One region of the Phreatobacter sp. AB_2022a genome, then DNA from elsewhere that is predicted to be linked to it. Evidence: predicted binding sites of a transcription regulator. Region 1 holds the regulator's gene; the other holds the start of a gene.

Region 1 (7,651 bases):
CCGAATGCATCCGCCCGAGGCTCTTCAGGTCGGCATCGTCGAGCGCCTGGACGCCGAGCGAGACACGGTTGACGCCGGCGGCGCGAAAACCGCGGAAGCGCTCGGCCTCGACGCTGGTCGGATTGGCCTCCAGCGTCACCTCGCAGTCGGCGGCGACCGGCCAGAGCGCCGCGATGCGGTCGAGGATCGCGCCGACCGTCTCCGGCCGCATGAGCGAGGGCGTGCCGCCGCCGAGGAAGATCGAGGAGACGGTCCGCCCGGGCACGCGCGCCGCCGCCGTGCCGAGCTCGCGCGCGAAGGCGGCGACGAAACGCTCCTGGTCCGGCGCGACATGCCGGACGTGGCTGTTGAAGTCGCAATAGGGGCATTTCGACGCGCAGAACGGCCAGTGCACATAGATGCCGAAACCGGGGTCGCCAGCGCCGCCGCTGCCGGGAGGTCGAAAAGCCGTCATGGCGCGAAGTTAAGCCTTGTCCCCGGACTTTTCGAGGACCGCTTCGGCGAGCCGCAGGAAGGCCCGGGCCCGGTGCGACAGCCCCTCGCCATGCGGCGGCAGGCCGTGTTTCACCTGCCTGTCGATCTCGCCGAAGGTCTTGTCGAAGCCGTCGGGAACGAACATCGGGTCGTAGCCGAAACCTTGCGCGCCGCGCGGTGGCCAGGCGAGCGTGCCGAAGACGCGGCCCTCGAAAATGGCCTCCTCGCCGTCCGGCCAGGTCAAGGCGATGGCGGAGACGAAGTGGGCACGGGCGCCGGCCGTGGCGACGCCGCGCAGGCCGAGCTCGCGGTCGACACGCGCCATCGCCGCCGCGAAATCGCGCGGCTGGCCCGCCCAATCGGCGGTGAACAGGCCTGGCGCGCCGTCGAGCGCCGCGATGGCGAGGCCGGAATCGTCGGCGACGGCAGCAAGGCCGGTGGCGGCGGTTGCCGCGCGGGCCTTGATCAGCGCGTTCTCGGCATAGAGCGTGCCTGTCTCGGCCGGCTCGGGCAGCCCGAGCTCGCCCGCCGAGACCAGTTCGACGCCATGGGGGCCGAGCAGGTCGCGGAACTCGTTGAGCTTGCCCTTGTTGTGGGTCGCCACCACCAGGCGGGTGCCGGGGCCGAGCTTGCGCATGTCAGGCCACCGCCGTCTTCTGCAGGTCGACGAGCCGCGTGCAACCGGCCTTGGCGAGCGCGAGCAGCTGCAGCAGCTCGTTCTCGGAAAACGGCGTCTTCTCGGCCGTGCCCTGGATCTCGACGATGCCGCCGCCGCCGGTCAGCACGAAATTGGCGTCGGTCTCGGCCTCCGAATCCTCGGCATAGTCGAGGTCGAGGACCGGCGTGCCGCGATAGATGCCGCAGGACACGGCCGCGACATGATCCTTCAGCGGATTGGCCTTCACCATGTCGCGGGCCTTCATCCAGGCGATGCAGTCGTGCAGCGCCACCCAGGCGCCGGTGATCGCCGCCGTGCGGGTGCCGCCGTCGGCCTGGATCACGTCGCAGTCGACGGTGATCTGGCGCTCGCCGAGCGCCGGCAGGTCGACGATCGTGCGCAGCGCCCGGCCGATCAGGCGCTGGATCTCCATGGTGCGGCCGGTCGGCTTGCCGGCGCTCGATTCCCGGCGCGTGCGCTCGAGCGTGGCGCGCGGCAGCATGGCATATTCGGCGGTGACCCAGCCGCGGCCCTGGCCGCGCAGCCAGGCCGGCGGCTTTTCCTCGAGGCTCGCCGTGCACAGGACGTGGGTATTGCCGAATTTCACGAAACAGGAGCCCTCGGCATAGCGGGCGACCGCGCGTTCGAGCGAGACGGGGCGCAGCGCGTCGGGCGCGCGTTTGGAGGGACGCATGGCGGTTTTCTCGGATCAATGGAACAGCGGTTCTTACGGCGAGCCGGCCCGAAGGACAAGGACGAGGCATGGTCCACATGCCGCGGGCGGCTTGATCCGGCCGGCCGAACCGCCCAAATTCGGGGGGTCAGGAGGCTAACGAACCTTGTCCGCCGATATCCCGCATCTGCCGGCCAGTCTCTCCACGCTCGCCCAGCTCGACGAGCGCTCGCGCGAGATCTTTCGCCAGATCGTCGAGAGCTATCTTGCAACCGGCGAGCCGGTCGGCTCGCGCAATCTGTCGCGCCTTCTGCCGATGACCCTGTCGCCGGCCTCGATCCGCAATGTCATGCACGATCTCGAGGAGGCCGGCCTCATCTTCGCGCCGCACACCTCGGCCGGCCGCCTGCCCACCGAAAGCGGGCTGCGCTTCTTCGTCGACGCGCTGATGCAGTTCGGCGACCTCGCCGAAGCCGAGCGCAATGCGATCGAGGCGCAGGTCGCGGCCTCCGGCGCCGAGCGGTCGCTGGAAACCGTGCTGGCCGACGCCTCCCAGCTGCTCTCCGGCATGTCACGCGGGGCCGGCGTGGTGCTCACCTCGAAGTCGAACGCCCGGCTGAAACATGTCGAATTCGTCCGGCTCGAGCCGGAAAAGGCGCTGGTCGTGCTCGTCTCCGAGGATGGCCAGGTGGAGAACCGGATCGTCCCGATCGCCCCGGGCCTGCCGCCTTCGGCCCTGGTGGAAGCCTCCAACTTCCTCAATGCGCGCATTCGCGGCCGCACGCTCGCCGAAGCACGGCTGGAACTGCAGCAGGGGCTGGCGGCGGCGCGAGCCGAGCTCGACGAGCTCACCCAGAAGCTGGTCGAGGCGGGCCTTGCCTCCTGGTCGGGCGGCGATCCGGGCGACCGGCGCCTGATCGTGCGCGGCCAGGCCAATCTGCTTGGCGACCTCAAGGCGATCGAGGACCTCGAGCGGATCCGCCTCCTGTTCGACGACCTGGAATCGAAACGCGATCTCGTCGACCTGCTCGACCGCGCGGAGACGGCCGACGGCGTGCGCATCTTCATCGGCTCGGAGAACAAGCTGTTCTCGCTGTCCGGGTCCTCGATGATCGTCGCGCCCTACCGCGACGGGCAGAGCCGCATCGTCGGCGTGCTCGGCGTGATCGGTCCCACGCGGCTCAACTATGCGCGCATCGTGCCGATGGTCGACTATACCGCCAAGGTGCTGTCCCGGCTGATCGGCTGACCTGCCGCATTTCCGCCCGCCGGGGATCGGACGATGGCCTGCCGGCGTTCCGCCGGCGTGAGCGTGGCAGCGCCAGTGTCGCGGGAGGCCGGAATGCACGGCAAGTTCAACTGGAACGAGCTGATGACCGACGACGTCGAGAAGGCCAAGGCCTTCTATGCGGCGACCGTCGGGTGGACCTACCAGAAATTCCCCATGCCGGACGCCGAGTACTGGATCGCCCATGCGGCGGACGGCACGCCGGCGGCCGGCATCATGTCGATGCCGCCGGACGATCCCGAGGCAATGCCGGGCTGGCTCTGCTATGTCGAGGTCGACAATGTCGACGAGCGCTGCCGCGGGGTGGCGGGGGCCGGCGGCGAGGTGCTGCAGGAGCCCTTCGATATTCCCGGCGTCGGGCGGATCGCCATCGTCAGCGATACCGCCGGCGCGATCATCGGCTGGCTGACCCCGGCGGCCGCGCCCAACGCCGCGGCCTGAGCGCGTCAGTTGCGGTGCCGCCGGCTGGTCTGGGTTTCCGGCGTCGCCGCGACACGCGCTTCGAGCGCGGCGGCGCGCGCCTCGGTATATTTCAGGGCGCAATAGCCGAGGCCGGCATCGGTCGTGCCGTAATTGCGGCAGACCCTCTCGCGATTGGCCCCGAAGCCGGCCTGCTCGCTGAGGAAGGTGCGGCCCTCCGGCGTCGTCCTCAGCCGCTGCTGCAGCGTCCGGCGCGCCGCGTTGAGGCGGCGGTCGGCGGCGCCGCGCGCCCGCTCGACTTCGGCCTCGGGCGGCATTTCGCGGTCGACCGGCCCCCAGAGGCCGGTCGGATCGACCTGGCAATCGTCGGAGAACCGGCAGGCGCCGCCGGGCGCGGAGACGATCGCGGCATCCGACAAGAGGTCGATCACCATGGTGCAGCCCGGGAAGGACGCCTCGAAGCGCGACAGGCCCTCGGGCCGGCCGAGCGGCGTCAAGGTCACCACCTGGCCGGCGTTGAGATCCGGCGTGCACATGCTGCGGATGTCGTTGCCGCGCCGGCCGACGCCGGTCGCGGCGATGGTGAAGACCGGCTGGGCCGGCGTGCCGCCGCGGGTGATGACCATGGAGCCCTGCTGGCCAAGGAAGCGCAGGGTGCGGCCGGGCAGCGTCTCCTCGCCGCGGCGCGGCGGCGGGCCGGCCGGGCCGCGGTTCGCCGATGAGACCCCGCCGCCGCGATGGCTCGGAGCGCTGGACGGGGCGACGCCGCCGCGCGGCGTCGGCGCCGTGGCGCCGGGCAATTGCAGCTGCGCGTGCGCCTCCATGCCGCCGAAGGCGGTCAGGGCGGAAATCGCCAGAAGGAGGACGAGACGCGTCATCGAGGGGTCCGACAGAGCAGAGAACCTTTGTCACATAGCGCGACGGAACAGCCGGGTCACCTCGCGTGAGGTGCAGGACTGCGCGTCGGCGGGGTATTGTTGCCGTTGCGCCGCAGTTGTCCGTTGGGAGGGGCCGGCCCACCGCCCTGTCCCGGGCTCCGGCGGAGGCCCGAAGGGATCGTGAATTCCCGGCTGCGATGCAAGCGCAGTTCTTGCATGCGGAAAAGCCTGTCCCTATATCGCCAGCAACCAATGAAAGCGGCGCGTTTTGCTGCTTTCGTTTGCTTCAAACCCCCAGGACGAATAAGGGGTCGGCGCGCTTAAGTCCGGAGAGACCGGAATTGGTCCTTCCAAGCCTTGGTGCGTCAAGGGTGCTTCGGGCCCTGCCGATCCGCTTAGAGTGAGGAGAAGAATATGGGCAAGGTCATCGGTATCGACCTCGGCACGACCAATTCATGCGTTGCCGTGATGGAAGGCACGACGCCAAAGGTGATCATCAATTCGGAGGGCGCCAACACCACGCCGTCCATCGTCGCCTTTACCGATGAGGAGCGCCTCGTCGGCCAGCCGGCCAAGCGCCAGGCGGTGACGAACCCCGAGCGGACCATTTTTGCGGTGAAGCGCCTGATCGGCCGCCGCTACGACGACCCGACGGTCGCCAAGGACCAGAAGCTGGTTCCCTACAAGATCACCCGCGCCGGCAACGGCGACGCCTGGGTCGAGGCCGAGGGCAAGAGCTATTCGCCCTCGCAGGTCTCCGCCTTCACGCTGCAGAAGATGAAGGAGACCGCCGAGGCCTATCTCGGCCAGACCGTCGACCAAGCGGTGATCACGGTTCCCGCCTATTTCAACGACGCCCAGCGTCAGGCGACCAAGGACGCCGGCAAGATCGCGGGCCTCGAGGTGCTGCGCATCATCAACGAGCCGACGGCGGCCGCGCTCGCCTATGGCCTCGACAAGAAGAGCTCCGGCACCATCGCGGTCTATGACCTCGGCGGCGGCACGTTCGACGTGTCGATCCTCGAGATCGGCGACGGCGTGTTCGAGGTCAAGTCGACCAACGGCGACACCTTCCTCGGCGGCGAAGACTTCGACATGCGTCTCGTCGACTATCTGGCGGCCGAGTTCCAGAAGGAGCAGGGCATCGACCTGCGCAAGGACAAGCTGGCTCTGCAGCGCCTGAAGGAGGCGGCGGAGAAAGCCAAGATCGAGCTGTCCTCCTCGACCCAGACCGAGATCAACCTGCCGTTCATCACGGCCGACGCGTCCGGCCCGAAGCACCTGCAGCTGAAGCTCACCCGGGCCAAGTTCGAGGCGCTGGTCGACGACCTCGTGCAGCGCACGGTCGAGCCGTGCCGCAAGGCGCTGAAGGATGCCGGGCTCTCGGCCGGTCAGATCGACGAGGTCGTCCTGGTCGGCGGCATGACCCGCATGCCGAAGATCCAGGAAGTGGTGAAGCAGTTCTTCGGCAAGGAGCCGCACAAGGGCGTCAACCCGGATGAGGTCGTCGCCATGGGCGCGGCGATCCAGGCCGGCGTTCTGCAGGGCGACGTCAAGGACGTGCTGCTGCTCGACGTGACCCCGCTGTCGCTCGGCATCGAGACGCTGGGCGGCGTGTTCACCCGTCTCATCGATCGCAACACCACGATCCCGACCAAGAAGAGCCAGGTGTTCTCCACCGCCGACGACAATCAGAACGCGGTGACGATCCGGGTCTTCCAGGGCGAGCGCGAGATGGCTGCGGACAACAAGATCCTCGGCCAGTTCGACCTCATGGGCATTCCCCCGGCGCCGCGCGGCGTGCCGCAGATCGAGGTGACCTTCGACATCGACGCCAACGGCATCGTCAACGTCCAGGCCAAGGACAAGGGCACCGGCAAGGAGCAGCAGATCCGCATCCAGGCCTCCGGCGGCCTGTCCGACAGCGACATCGAGCGCATGGTCAAGGACGCCGAGGCGCATGCCGCCGAGGACAAGCAGCGCAAGGAGCTGGCGGAAGCCCGCAACCAGGCCGACGGCCTCGTCCACTCGACCGAGAAGGCGCTGGCCGAGCATGGCTCCAAGATCGGCGAAGCCGACCGCAAGGCCATCGAGGACGCGCTGGCCGCGGTGAAGGAAGCCGCCAAGGGCGAGGACGCCGAGGCGCTGAAGGAAAAGGCCAATGCGCTGGCTCAGGCCTCGATGAAGCTCGGCGAAGCCATGTATGCCGCCCAGAGCGGCGAGGCGGACGCCGACGCCGACGCGAAGAAGGATGATGTTGTCGATGCCGACTTCACGGAAGTGAAGGACGACAAGAACAACAAGAAGTCCGCCTGACGGGACTTTCATCTTGCCGCCCGGGACGTCCGCGTCCCGGGCGTTCGATCAGGGGCCTCCGCGATGGCGATTGCCGACCGCGCCGCGACGCAGGGCGCAAAGCCGCTCCCGGCAGGGACTGCGGCGCCGGGCGCTGAACCACGCGGCACGGTCTCTCACGCGACCTTCCGGCTGCCGTCCGCGACCGGTGCGACGGCTTTCGGGCTGCCTGCCGCCCCGTCGGTCGCGGTTACACCTGCCGCTCCGCACGACGGCGCGGCGGCCGCAGGCCTTGACACGAGCCACGCTTCGCCGCTTTGCCTCTGGGCGAACACAACAGCTGCCGCTCCGGCGGCGTGCAGCCCCTGGTGATCAGAACGACGATGTCCAAGCGCGACTATTACGACATTCTGGGATGCAGCCGTGATGCCGACGATGCCGCGCTGAAATCGGCCTTCCGCAAGAAGGCGATGCAATATCATCCCGACCGCAACCCCAACAATGCCGAGGCCGAGCACAAGTTCAAGGAGCTGAACGAGGCCTATCAGGTTCTGTCCGACGGGCAGAAGCGGGCGGCCTACGACCGTTTCGGCCACCAGGCCTTCGAGAACGGCGGCGGCGGCCCGCAGGGTTTCGGCGGCGATTTCTCCTCGTCCATGTCTGACATTTTCGAGGAGCTGTTCGGCATGGCCGGCGGCCGCCGGCGCGGCGCCGGCGGGCGCGAACGCGGCGCCGACCTGCGCTACAACATGGAGATCACGCTGGAGGAGGCCTTCGACGGCAAGTCTGCCCAGCTGCGCATTCCGACCACGGCGACATGCGAGGTCTGCTCGGGTTCCGGCGCCAAGGCTGGCTCCAAGCCGAAGACCTGCGGCACCTGCGCCGGGCACGGCCGCGTGCGCGCGAGCCAGGGCTTCTTCTCTGTCGAGCGGACCTGCCCGACCTGCCAGGGGCGCGGCCAGGTG
Region 2 (7,651 bases), on a different contig from region 1:
CTTCTCCCGCAGCGCCGGCATGTCGCGCTTCGAGGTGATCGCGTCGAGGCCGACATCGCTCGCCATCGGCGTGCCGGGCGGGAAGATGCCGACGCCTTCGCGCCACATGCTGGTGTCGGTGCCGGCGACCGAGGTCATGAAATCGGCCTGCGACATGGCTTCCAGCACGACCCGGCGCACTGCCGGCTTGTCGAAGGGCGGGTGGAGGCAATTGAAGATGCCGGTGCCCATGATGCCGAGCGGGTTGAGCTGTTCGGAGACGATGTTGCGGTTGCGCTCGAGCGGCGGCAGCAGGTCGTTCGGCGGGTTCTCCCACCAGTCCGCTTCGCCGCTCTGCAGCGCCCCGGAGGCTGTCGCCGGGTCCGGCATGACGAGCCATTCGACCCGATCGAAATTGACGATCTTCGGGCCCGACAGCCAGTCGGGCGTGCCGCCCTCGCGCGGCCGGTAGCCGTCGAACTTCTCGTAGACCGCGCGGGCGCCGACCAGGCGCTCGCCCGGCACCCATTTGAACGGGCCGGAGCCGATCGCCTCGGTGATCGGCTTGAACGGGTCGGTATTGGCGAAGCGCTCCGGCATCACCACGAGCGCCGGCGGGCCGACCTTGGCGAGCGCGTCGAGCAGCGCGCCGAACGGCTTGGTCAGGCGGATGACGAAGCTTCGGTCGTCGGGGGCCGACATGTCGGCGACGCGCGCCATCAGGGCCTGGCCGAGCGCGTCGCGCGCCGCCCAGCGCTTGATCGAGGCGACGCAGTCGCGGCCGCGCACCGGCTCGCCGTCGTGGAACTTCAGCCCGTCGCGCAGCTTGAAGGTCCAGCGCTTGCCGTCCTCCTCCACGGTGTGGCCCTCGACCATCTGCGGCTGCGGCCGAAGCTGGCTGTCGAGGCCGTAGAGCTGGTCATAGACCATGAGCGCGTGGTGGCGGGTGACATAGGCGGTGGTGCCGATCGGGTCGAGCACGGTGAGATCGGCCTGGGGCACATATTTCAGGACGCTCGCCCGCGCCGTCTGCGCGAAGGCGGCACGCGGCAGGGCGGCCGCGGCGAGGGCTCCGGTGAGGAAGCTGCGGCGTCGCATTGTTGTCTCCATGTCAGATGCGGAATGTCGGGCGCGAGGGCGAACGCCCCGCGTGGAAGGCGCGAACCTCCCACGTCGCGCCGCCGCTGCCAATGGCGCACCAGCCCTGCGACGGAACGCCGGGAGGCGGCTGCGGCCCCGACAACGAAAAGGGGCGCCGCGAGGCGCCCCTTTCCTTGGATTTCGAGCCGGATGGGCTGGATCAGAAGTCCATGCCGCCCATGCCGCCGCCGCCCGGCATCGCCGGAGCCGGGGCATCCTTCTTCGGAGCCTCGGCGATCATGGCGCCGGTGGTGATCAGCAGCGAGGACACCGAAGCGGCGTTCTGCAGCGCGGTGCGGACGACCTTCACCGGGTCGACGATGCCGGCGTCGAACATGTCGACATACTCTTCCGCCTGGGCGTTGAAGCCGTAGGTGGCCGACTTGTTCTCCAGGATCTTGCCGACGACGATCGAGCCCTCGACACCGGCGTTCTCGACGATCTGGCGGATCGGCGCTTCGATCGCCTTGAGCACGATGTTGATGCCGGCCTGGACGTCGGCGTTCTCCGACTTCAGCTTGGCGACATTGGCCTTGGCGCGGAGCAGAGCGACGCCGCCGCCGGGGACGATGCCTTCCAGCACGGCCGCGCGGGTGGCGTTGAGCGCGTCGTCAACGCGATCCTTCTTCTCCTTCACCTCGACCTCGGTCGCGCCGCCGACCTTGATCACCGCAACGCCGCCGGCGAGCTTGGCCAGGCGCTCCTGCAGCTTCTCGCGGTCGTAGTCCGAGGTGGTCTCCTCGATCTGCGCCTTGATCTGGCCGATGCGGCCTTCGATGTCCTTCTTCTTGCCGGCGCCGTCGACGACCGTCGTCTTCTCCTTCTCGATCAGCACCTTCTTGGCGCGGCCGAGCATCTGGAGGGTGACGTTCTCAAGCTTGATGCCCAGGTCTTCGGAGATGACCTGGCCGCCGGTGAGGATCGCGATGTCCTCGAGCATCGCCTTGCGGCGATCACCGAAGCCCGGAGCCTTCACGGCCGCGACCTTCAGGCCGCCGCGCAGCTTGTTGACGACGAGGGTGGCGAGCGCTTCGCCTTCCACGTCCTCGGCGACGATCACCAGCGGCTTGCCGGTCTGAACGACCGATTCCAGCACCGGCAGCATGGCCTGCAGGCCGGTCAGCTTCTTCTCGTGGATGAGGATGTAGGCATCCTCGAGATCCGCGATCATCTTGTCGGCATTGGTGATGAAGTAGGGCGACAGGTAGCCGCGGTCGAACTGCATGCCTTCGACGATGTCGACCTCGGTGTCGAGGCTCTTGGCCTCCTCGACAGTGATGACGCCCTCGTTGCCGACCTTCTGCATGGCGTTGGCGATCATGTCGCCGATCAGCTTGTCGCCGTTCGCCGAGATGGTGCCGACCTGGGCGACCTCGGCCGAGGACTTCACCTTCTTGGCCGACTTCTCGAGGGTCTTGACGACCTCGGTGACCGCGGTGTCGACGCCGCGCTTCAGGTCCATCGGGTTCATGCCGGCGGCGACGTACTTGGCGCCTTCGCGGACGATGGCCTGGGCGAGAACGGTGGCGGTGGTGGTGCCGTCGCCGCCGAGGTCGTTGGTCTTGGAGGCGACCTCACGGACCATCTGGGCGCCCATGTTCTCGAACTTGTCGGCGAGCTCGATCTCCTTGGCGACGGTGACGCCGTCCTTGGTGATGCGCGGGGCGCCGAACGACTTCTCGATGACGACGTTGCGGCCCTTCGGGCCGAGCGTCACCTTGACGGCTTCGGCGAGGATGTCGACGCCGCGCAGCATTTTCTCGCGGGCGTCCTGGGCGAATTTCACGTCCTTGGCAGCCATGGGGCTAAACTCCTGTCGGAAATAGTGTGTGAGAGGGCTTGGTTGGGCCGGATTACTTGCCGATCACGCCCATGATGTCGCTCTCCTTCATGATCAGGAGGTCGACGCCGTCGATCTTCACTTCCGTGCCCGACCACTTGCCGAACAGCACCTTGTCGCCCTTCTTCACGTCGAGGGCGACCAGCTTGCCGGCCTCATCGCGGCCGCCCGGGCCGACGGCGATCACTTCGCCTTCCTGCGGCTTTTCCTTGGCGGTGTCCGGGATGATGATGCCGCCTTTGGTCTTCTCTTCGGACTCCAGGCGACGAACGACCACGCGGTCGTGCAGCGGACGGAACTTCATGGGTTATGGTCCCTGACATGGGCGGCGCATGGGCCGCGGAATGGCGTGCCGGCCTTGAGGGCCGGGTTGTTAGCACTCGTCATCGCCGACTGCTAACAACTGGTCGCCGAGATAGGCACATGGATTGGGAGAGTCAAGAAGCGCCCGTAACGTGGTTAACGCGCGTTCATCGAATTTTCCGGCTCGGGCCGCTTCAGGGGCGTTCGCCCGCCGGCGGCCGGGTGCAGACCTCCCCGGCTTTCGGCAGCTTGACGCGGCTCTTGTCTCGCCGGATCGTGACGCCATGACGACGGCTCCCGACAAAGCGACGCTGACGCGCATCGCGCGCTCCTGCATCTGCTTCCAGACCCGCATGACCGCTCATGCCATCACCCGCGCCTATAACCGGGTGCTGGCGCCGCTCGGCATCGAGGTGACCCAGTTCAACATTCTCGCCGCGCTCGCTTCGGGCGAGATCTGCTCGGTGACCGCATTGTCCGACGCGCTCGCGCTCGATCGCACCACGATGACGCGCAACCTGAAGCGGCTCGAGGCTTCGGGGCTGGTCTCGGTGGTCAGCGGCCCCGGCCGGGCCATGCGGCCGGCCCTGACCGAGACCGGCATCGGCCGGCTCTCCGCCGCCATTCCCTTGTGGGAGGCCGAGCACGCCCGCATGGAGGGGGCCGTCGGCGCCGCGCTCTGGCACGATACGCGCGAGGGCCTGCGTGCGATCCGCAAGACGTTGAAAGCGCGCGAAGCCTGAACCGGGCCGCTTGACCGTCGAATGGGACGTCCATATCGTGCATTTACACGATAGGTGAATCATGACGGTTGAATATGGGGTCGTCCCGACCCATGAAGCAGTGAGCCAGGACGGCATCGATTTCCTGCGCGGCATGCTGGAGCGGCGCCTGCCGGCCCCGCCGATCTCGCGTACGATGGGGTTCATTCTGACCGAGGCGGAACCCGGGCGCTGCGTGTTCGAGGGCACGCCGACCGCCGACTTCTTCAACCCGCTCGGCACGATTCACGGCGGCTGGCACGCGACCATTCTGGATTCGGCGCTCGGCTGCGCGGTCCATACCATCATCAAGGCCGGCCAGGGCTATACGACGGTCGAGATGAAGGTGAACTACGACCGGGCCCTGATGCCCGATTCCGGACCGCTGCGCTGCGAGGGCAAGGTGGTTCACGCCGGCGGCCGCATCGCGACCTCGGAAGCGCGGCTGACCGACGCCAAGGGCCGGCTGATCGCCCACGGCACCGAGACCTGCCTGATCTTCGAGGCGCGGCCGCCGGCGGCCTGAACGCCGTGTCAGGCGGCGGCCGGCACGCCCGTCACTTGCGGATCTGGCGCCGGGCGACGGCGAGGCAGGCGGCGATGATCAGCGCCGCGCCCGCCCAGGTGGTCCAGCTCGGCACTTCGCCGAAGGCGAGGTAGCCGATCGCCGACCCCCAGACGAGGGCGGTATATTCGAGCACGCCGAGCGGGCCGGCCTGGGCCCGGGCGAAGGCCCAGGCCATGCACAGATGGCCGCCGAGCCCGATCAGGCCGATGGCGGCGAAGATGAGCCACGATCGCGGATCGGGCGCCTCCCAGACCAGGTAGGCGAAGGGCGCGATCATCAGCATCGGAAACAGGTTCTGGAACAGCACGATCAGGCCGAGCGCGTCGGTCTGGGCGCGCTTGCGCAGCAGGACGAGGTTGGCCGCATAGAAGAAGGCGCTGAGGATGGCGGCACCGATGCCGAGCACGCGGGCAAGGTCGAGCACTCCGCCGCCGACCTTGCCGGCGACGATCACCGCCATGCCGAGGAAGCCGACCACGATGGCGATCAGCACGGCTGGCGGGATCGGCTCCTTCAGGATCAGCGCGGCGAGCAGGGCGAGGAAGAGCGGCGACAGGAAGGCGAGGGTGATCGCCTCGGCGAGCTCGAGCTTGGCGAGGGCGTAGAAGAACAGGCCCGCGGTGAAGACGACGAGAAGGCCGCGCAGGAGATGGGCGCGCACCATGGCCCCGTCCGGGACCGGCGGTTTCAGCACGAACAGCGCCAGGACCGCCCAGGGCAGGCCGCAGGCGAAGCGCATGAACACGATCTGCGACGTCGGGTGCTGCGCCGCCACCCCCTTGATCAGCGCATCCATGACCGCCAGCAGCAGAATGCCGAAAGCGCCGACCAGGAATGGCATCGGCGAGGCGAGATTCATCGGACGGGACGTGTCGGACTGAGTGGTCATGTCGGCCATAGCGCGCGGATCGCATCGACAAGCAGCTTGGCGCCGGCGATCCCGACCAGGCCATAGCAGAGTCCGTAGAGTTTTTCGCGCGACAGCCGGTCGTTGAGATGCCGGCCGACGAACACCCCGATCGGCACGACGGGCGCGAGCGCCAGAGCCTTGCCGAAAACCGCCGGGTGGTCGAGCCCGGAATAGACGAAGCCCGGCAGCTTGATCAGGTTGCCCATCATGAAGACCACGACCGTGGTCGCCGCATAGGCGGTCTTGGTGATGTCGCGGCGCAACAGATACATGGCGAGCGGCGGCCCGCCGGCATGGGCGATATAGGTGGTGAAGCCGGTGCCGATCCCGGCGGCGAGCGCCAGCCGCGGCGCGACCGGCAGGTCCGGCCGGCCGGCGCCGGATTTCAGGAAATAGCGCAGGGTGAAGGCCAGCGTCACGAGCGCGATGATGAGGGCGAGCCAGCGCCTGTCGACGTGTTCGAACACCAGGAAGCCGATGAAGGTGCCGCCGGCAAGGCCCGGCAGCAGCCAGACGAGATCCGGCTTCGACCAGGCGCCGCGCGGGAAGCTGCCGATCGCGAAGATGTCCATGAAGGCGACGAGCAGCGCGGTGACGATCGAGGCTTCGATCGGGTCCATGACCAGCGCCAGCAGCGGTATGCCGAGAATGGCGAGGCCGCCGCCGAAGGCGCCCTTGCCGAGCCCCATCAGGAAGGTGGCCGCGATGCCCACGGCGTAAAAGACCGGATCGGAGGGAAGGGCCGCGAACATGACTGGCGATTGCTAACGGGGTGCGAGGATTCGCGATAGGTCGGCGCGGGCGGTGCAACCATGCGTCGCATCGGTCCGGCCGGCGACGGAAAAAAGCCGCCGTGGCAGGCCACGGCGGCTCGAGGATGTCCCGGCCACGGACGAGGGGACGGCCGGCTTCCGGGACGGAGCTGGGCCGCGCGCGGCGAAGGGCGCGCGATCCAGGGAGCGGGAGGAAAGGCTGTACGGGTGCGGAATGTCCGCGCCGGTCAATTGCAGGGGGCGACGCGGGCGAGCGGCGAGGCGACGTCGGGAACGAGCGAGGGCCCGACGAGCGCGGCCGGCTGCGGCCGGCGGCCATGGCCTCGTTCGGCCGCACGGGTCGCGACGATCACCGTCGGATCTCCGAAGAATCCCGCCGCGGTGGCATCGCGAAGATCCCCCCGCGACAGGCCGAGATCGGCCAGGGTGTTGTCGTCCATCTCGCAAAGAGCCGCATAGTCGCGCCGCGCCTGGCGCCAGGATTTGACCGCCTCGACCTGGCGACGCGTGACCGCCGCGACCTGAATGAGGGCGGAAGCGAGCGTTGCGGTGATCATAGCCATGGCGTGTCTCCTTCTGACAGCGTGCGGACAAACGGAAGCTGACGCCCGTGCCGGGGGGCACGCACGGCCGGGAATCACCCGAGCGAGTGGACGCTTTCCGATGTGATTATAGTCTCATGGGGCCATTGATCATTGAAGCGAATGTTTTTAATGTCTCCCATCATATCTGCTGATGCGATCTTCGTTCGGGCGCTGCCATGGCCATTCTTCTCGATATCGACCAGCTCAGGACCTTCATGGCCATCGCCGATACCGGCAGCTTCACGCGCGCCGCCGATGTGGTGTTCAAGACCCAGTCGGCGGTGTCGATGCAGATGAAGCGGCTGGAAGAGCGCATCGGCAAGCCGCTGTTCGAGCGCGACGGCCGGGCGTCCCGGCTGACCGAGGACGGTGAGCGGCTGCTGGACTATGCCCGGCGCATCGTCAAGCTGAACATGGAGGCGGTTTCGGCCTTTTCGGGCGCGGAGCTGACCGGCCGGGTCCGGCTCGGCGTGCCCGACGACTATGCCGATCGCTACCTGCCGGAAATCCTGGCGCGCTTCTCGCGCTCCAATCCGCGCGCCGAGGTGACGGTGGTCTGCGAGCCCTCGTCCATGCTGGCCGAGCGGATCCAGGCGAACGATCTCGATATTGCGATCATCACCCATCGTCCCGAAAAGGGGCCGGCCCTGGTGTTCCGGCGCGAACAGCTCCTGTGGGTGGCCTCGGCGCGCACCTCGGTCCATTGCGACGACCCGGTGCCGCTGGCCGTCGGCCGGCCGACCTGCGACTGGCGGCGCGCTGCGACCGAGCGGCTGGAAAGCGCCGGCCGCGC

What was found. The regulator HrcA, encoded in region 1, represses chaperone genes, less so after heat shock. The targets are predictions, from matches to a motif close to GTTAGCACTCNCNNNNNGNGAGTGCTAAC.
Region 2: a site for HrcA is predicted at 3,332-3,360, ahead of groES (co-chaperone GroES). Genes of this name have one in related genera too.

Annotation. Positions count from the first base shown of each region.
Region 1 covers NZ_JAPSET010000044.1:16,212-23,862, forward strand. The annotation lists gene hemW (radical SAM family heme chaperone HemW) at 1-454, opposite strand, end outside; gene OZ671_RS25095 (non-canonical purine NTP pyrophosphatase) at 464-1,111, opposite strand; gene rph (ribonuclease PH) at 1,113-1,826, opposite strand; gene hrcA (heat-inducible transcriptional repressor HrcA) at 1,972-3,054, shown strand; gene OZ671_RS25110 (VOC family protein) at 3,148-3,534, shown strand; gene OZ671_RS25115 (hypothetical protein) at 3,540-4,391, opposite strand; gene dnaK (molecular chaperone DnaK) at 4,806-6,707, shown strand; gene dnaJ (molecular chaperone DnaJ) at 7,070-7,651, shown strand, end outside.
Region 2 covers NZ_JAPSET010000022.1:38,218-45,868, forward strand. The annotation lists gene OZ671_RS16985 (ABC transporter substrate-binding protein) at 1-1,077, opposite strand, end outside; gene groL (chaperonin GroEL) at 1,280-2,920, opposite strand; gene groES (co-chaperone GroES) at 2,973-3,263, opposite strand; gene OZ671_RS17000 (MarR family winged helix-turn-helix transcriptional regulator) at 3,547-4,005, shown strand; gene OZ671_RS17005 (PaaI family thioesterase) at 4,067-4,549, shown strand; gene OZ671_RS17010 (DMT family transporter) at 4,581-5,480, opposite strand; gene OZ671_RS17015 (sulfite exporter TauE/SafE family protein) at 5,477-6,253, opposite strand; gene OZ671_RS17020 (DUF1127 domain-containing protein) at 6,502-6,837, opposite strand; gene OZ671_RS17025 (LysR substrate-binding domain-containing protein) at 7,035-7,651, shown strand, end outside.